DNA from 2 places in the Sulfurospirillum sp. hDNRA2 genome. Region 1 is predicted to be linked to the other one. Evidence: riboswitches for the same ligand, from Rfam matches in the RefSeq annotation. Region 1 holds a riboswitch; the other holds the start of a gene.
The links. Region 1 has a riboswitch for thiamine pyrophosphate ahead of thiD (bifunctional hydroxymethylpyrimidine kinase/phosphomethylpyrimidine kinase). Riboswitches for the same ligand answer to the same signal wherever they lie in the genome.

Region 1 (2,202 bases):
TTATTCTCCAATCCTGCTTCGATTTTGGCTATCGTACTGACCGATTTATGCCCGATCGTCAGGGCTAGATCGAGTTGCGTCATCTTTTTTTCTTTACGAATATGCTGAACGTTACGGGCAATCAAGCGGTGAAACGCTTGAATCTCGTCCGGTAAAAAATCTCTAAATGCCAGCATGATAATTTTCCCTATAGTGAAGTATTATCTAAGTTTATAACGGTTAAAATGTTTTTAAAATTCCCTATAGTGAATTAAAACAGTATGGTACGGTGTAGGATGATCGATAATTTTTGTTTTAGTATTATGGTCGTAGCGGGTATTTTTTTTGTTTCCGTCTTGCTTTTCCTCATCAAAATCATTGTTTCCCTTAAACGAAAAATGCTTTACCTCAATGAGCTGACGCAAAAAGATGAGTTAACTCAAGCCTACACGCGACGCTATTTTCTTGAAATTTTGGAATATCATTTAAGACTACTACATCGTTACCATAATTCTTCTGCCGTTTTAATGATAGACGTGGATGATTTTAAACAGATAAATGATACACACGGACACCTTTTCGGTGACGAAGTTTTAGTGCATATCGTCAATGAATGTAACTTAAAGTTACGCGAAGGCGACGTACTGGCTCGCTTTGGAGGCGACGAATTTATTCTGTTATGTCCGCTGATCGATCGGGAGGATATTTTTGTCGTTATCGAAAAAATTCAAGACGCTTTGCGAACGTATAAGAACATACCGATTAGTATCAGCGTCGGCGTGTGCCTTTTTTCCCATTCTTTAAGTGCCGAAGCGATCGTTCAGTGCGCCGATCGCGCATTATACGAAGCGAAAGAGAAAGGGAAAAACCGCATCGAATGCGTTATGCCTTGAAAATTCCGCTAAATCAGAGTACAATTATCCGAAACTCTTATGCTAGGAGAGCCGGTTAAACCGGCTGAGATAAAGAATGACGATTCTTTGATCCTCAAAGCCGAGTCTTTTGCTCGGTCGAGACCTGATCCGGATAATACCGGCGTAGGCAAGCATCAAAAATTCCTCCGTACTTTTTCCCTCTCTTATTGCATCAGAGCGTTGAACTCTCTTTTTGAGGATAGCGTATGAAACACTGTTTAACCATTGCCGGCTCGGATAGCTGCGGAGGTGCGGGCATTCAAGCCGATCTGAAAACCTTTAGTGCGAACGGAACGTACGGTATGAGCGTTATTACGGCGATTACGGCTCAAAATACGCAAGGCGTTTTTGACGTTCAAGACGTGACCCCAAATGTCATTACACGTCAAATCGAAGCCATTTTCGACGATATTCGCGTCGATGCGGTCAAGATCGGTATGGTATCGCGCCCCGAGACGATTCGCGCAATCGTCTCTACATTAAAACGCTATGCCTTGCCGCCGCTTGTCGTCGACCCCGTGATGATTTCCAAAAGCGGTTACGATCTGTTACAACCCGAAGCCAAAAAAGCGTTGATTGAAGAACTCTTGCCGATGGCGACGCTGATTACGCCCAATTTACCCGAAGCGGAAGTCATCGTAGGCTATCGTATCGATTCTTTGGAAAAGATGCGCCGTGCCGCAGGCGATTTACACGCGCTTGGATGTTCGAACGTTTTAGTCAAAGGCGGCCATTTGGAAGCGGACGCTATCGACGTCTTGTATGACGGAGAGCATTTTTTCGAATTACATTCGCCGCGCTTACACACGCGTAATACGCACGGTACGGGTTGTACGCTCTCATCGGCGATTGCGGCTTATTTAGCCCAAGACTATCCGCTCAAAGAGGCGGTGGAAGAAGCAAAAGCCTATATTACCGAAGCGATTGAACACGGTTTTGCCTTGGGGCAGGGTGTGGGACCGGTGCATCATTTTTACGCACTGTATCGCAAAGCGGGGTTGGACGTATGACGCGCGACAAAACCGTTTTGGGCGGATGGAGCCTTTTTGCGCTGTGGTTTGGTGCCGCGATCTCTTTGGCGGAGATTTTAACGGGCTCTTTTTTGGCTCCTTTGGGATTTATACAAGGCGTATGGGCGATCGTGATCGGACATCTGATCGGCGGAGCGATTTTAATTTTGGGCGGTATGATCGGGTTTAACGCCAAAATAGGGGCGATGACCTCGACGCGTATAGCGTTCGGCAGATACGGATCGTATCTTTTCTCCGTTTTAAATATGCTTCAGCTCTTAGGCTGGACGGCAGTGATG
Region 2 (2,202 bases), 630 kb from region 1:
TTCTCGACGTCGGGTTTGCCCACGCGATCTAAAAACTGTCTGGCATACGAGGAGAGCGACTCGATATAACGACGTTGCCCTTCGGCATAGAGCGTATCGAACGCCAAGGTACTTTTACCGCTTCCGCTCAGTCCCGTAAAAACGACCAGTTTATTTTTGGGAATCTCTAAGTTGATATTTTTAAGATTGTTCTCTTTTGCACCGTATATTTTGATCATAAAACATTCATCTCGCTTAAAATTTTATTGAAGGTTAAAACAAACATAACGACGTAGAGGATCAATAATGCCCGTCTTTGCATCTTTTTTTCAATGCGATGTGACGCTTTGACGCCGAAATATACGCCAATGACCGAACCTATACTCACCGCCGTCCCCACGTGATACTCCACGTAACCATGCATCGCCAAACTGGCAAACCCCGAAATTGAGCCGAAAATGACGAAAAACAACGTCGTACCGACCGCTTTTTTAATATCCCAATGCAAAAATCCGACCAAAGCGGGTGTCAAGAAAATTGCACCTCCCGTTCCCGTACTGATCGATATCGCCCCCACAATCACACCGATAAGCAATAAAAGCCCCTTAGATTCGACGGGCTGTAAAGGCACTTCAAACGTTACCGTGAACATTTTATAGATAGACATCACTAAAATAGCCCCAAAAACGATCAAAAGCGTCAAGTGGGAAAGCTTATCGACGATCATACCGCTGAATGCCGCACCGATAAAAGCCCCTAGCCCTAAAACGAATCCGCTGTTTAATGCCAACATACCGGCTTTGTGATTGTGATACGAACCGAATATAGAACTAAAGATCATCTGCATGACCGAAATACCGATGGCGGTTTTGATGTCGTAGCCCATGTAAAGAAAAATAGGCACTAAAAGCGTTCCTCCCCCGATACCGAAAAAACCGGAAGCAAAACCCACAAAAACGCCTAAAAGTCCAAATCCTATTTCCATCTATCCCGCTTTTTAAGAAGTGATCTATTTTACTCGAACCCCTCTTAATAAACGATTTAAAAACAAACGTGATCCTTTTCAAAAAGAAACGTACTGAAAAAAGACGAGACCTAAGTTCTCATCTTACGCGCCGTTTAAGTTCCCTTGCGTATAATCTTTTTCTTTAACCATACCGTTGTCTGTGGGGGTGCTGTAAAAAGCTGAGATCATACCCCAAGAAGTCCATTAATGTGGCTTCACGAACCTGATCCGGGTAATGCCGGCGTAGGAAATAAGGAGATAAACCCATGTCTAAAGTCCTCGATAATCTTGAAAAAATAGATTCATCTTACATTCAAAACTTCCCAAGTTCTCGTAAAATTTACATTCAAGGCTCACGTCCCGACATTCAAGTCCCGATGCGTGAAATCACCCTTAGTGCCACCGCTTTTGGTGATGGTAAAGTGGAGGAAAATCCACCTTTACATGTATACGATACTTCAGGCGTTTACACTGATCCCAATGTCACCATCGACTTGCATCAAGGCTTAAAACCCATTCGTGCGAAATGGATAGAGGAGCGAAATGACACGGAGCAACTAGCCGATTTTAGCTCCATCTATTTTCATAAACGTCACGATGACCAAGAACTAAACGCCCTACGCTTCCCCAACCTTAAAAAACCACGCCGTGCAAAAGCGGGCAAAAACATCACTCAAATGCACTACGCCCGTGCGGGCATCATCACCCCTGAGATGGAGTACGTCGCCATTCGTGAAAACTGCAACCTTGAAGTGGCTCGCCAAAACAAACTTTTAGGCAAGCAACACAAGGGTGAACATTTTGGGGCAAATTTGCCAGAAATTTATACGCCTGAATTTGTCCGCCAAGAGATTGCCGCAGGCAGAGCCGTCCTACCTTTAAATGTCAATCACCCCGAAGCCGAACCGATGATAATAGGTCGTAACTTCATGGTAAAAATCAACGCCAATATCGGCAACTCCGCCACCACTTCCTCCATCGAAGAAGAAGTTGAGAAGATGCTCTGGTCAACGAGATGGGGTGGCGATACGGTCATGGACTTATCGACAGGTAAGAACATCCACGAAACCAGAGAGTGGATACTAAGAAACTCCGCTGTACCCATCGGCACGGTGCCGATTTATCAAGCGTTAGAAAAAGTTCACGGCATCGCAGAAGACCTTACATGGGAAGTATTCCGTGACACGCTTATTGAGCAAGCCGAACAAGGTGTGGAC

Region 2: another riboswitch for thiamine pyrophosphate. It lies ahead of thiC (phosphomethylpyrimidine synthase ThiC); the one in region 1 lies ahead of thiD (bifunctional hydroxymethylpyrimidine kinase/phosphomethylpyrimidine kinase).

Annotation. Positions count from the first base shown of each region.
Region 1 is NZ_CP159800.1:1,449,663-1,451,864, reverse strand. It holds gene NL930_RS07315 (helix-turn-helix domain-containing protein) at 1-176, opposite strand, end outside; gene NL930_RS07310 (GGDEF domain-containing protein) at 276-872, shown strand; TPP riboswitch at 907-1,040, shown strand; gene thiD (bifunctional hydroxymethylpyrimidine kinase/phosphomethylpyrimidine kinase) at 1,100-1,903, shown strand; gene cytX (putative hydroxymethylpyrimidine transporter CytX) at 1,900-2,202, shown strand, end outside.
Region 2 is NZ_CP159800.1:2,077,986-2,080,187, forward strand. It holds gene uvrA (excinuclease ABC subunit UvrA) at 1-218, opposite strand, end outside; gene NL930_RS10150 (sulfite exporter TauE/SafE family protein) at 215-964, opposite strand; TPP riboswitch at 1,138-1,253, shown strand; gene thiC (phosphomethylpyrimidine synthase ThiC) at 1,252-2,202, shown strand, end outside.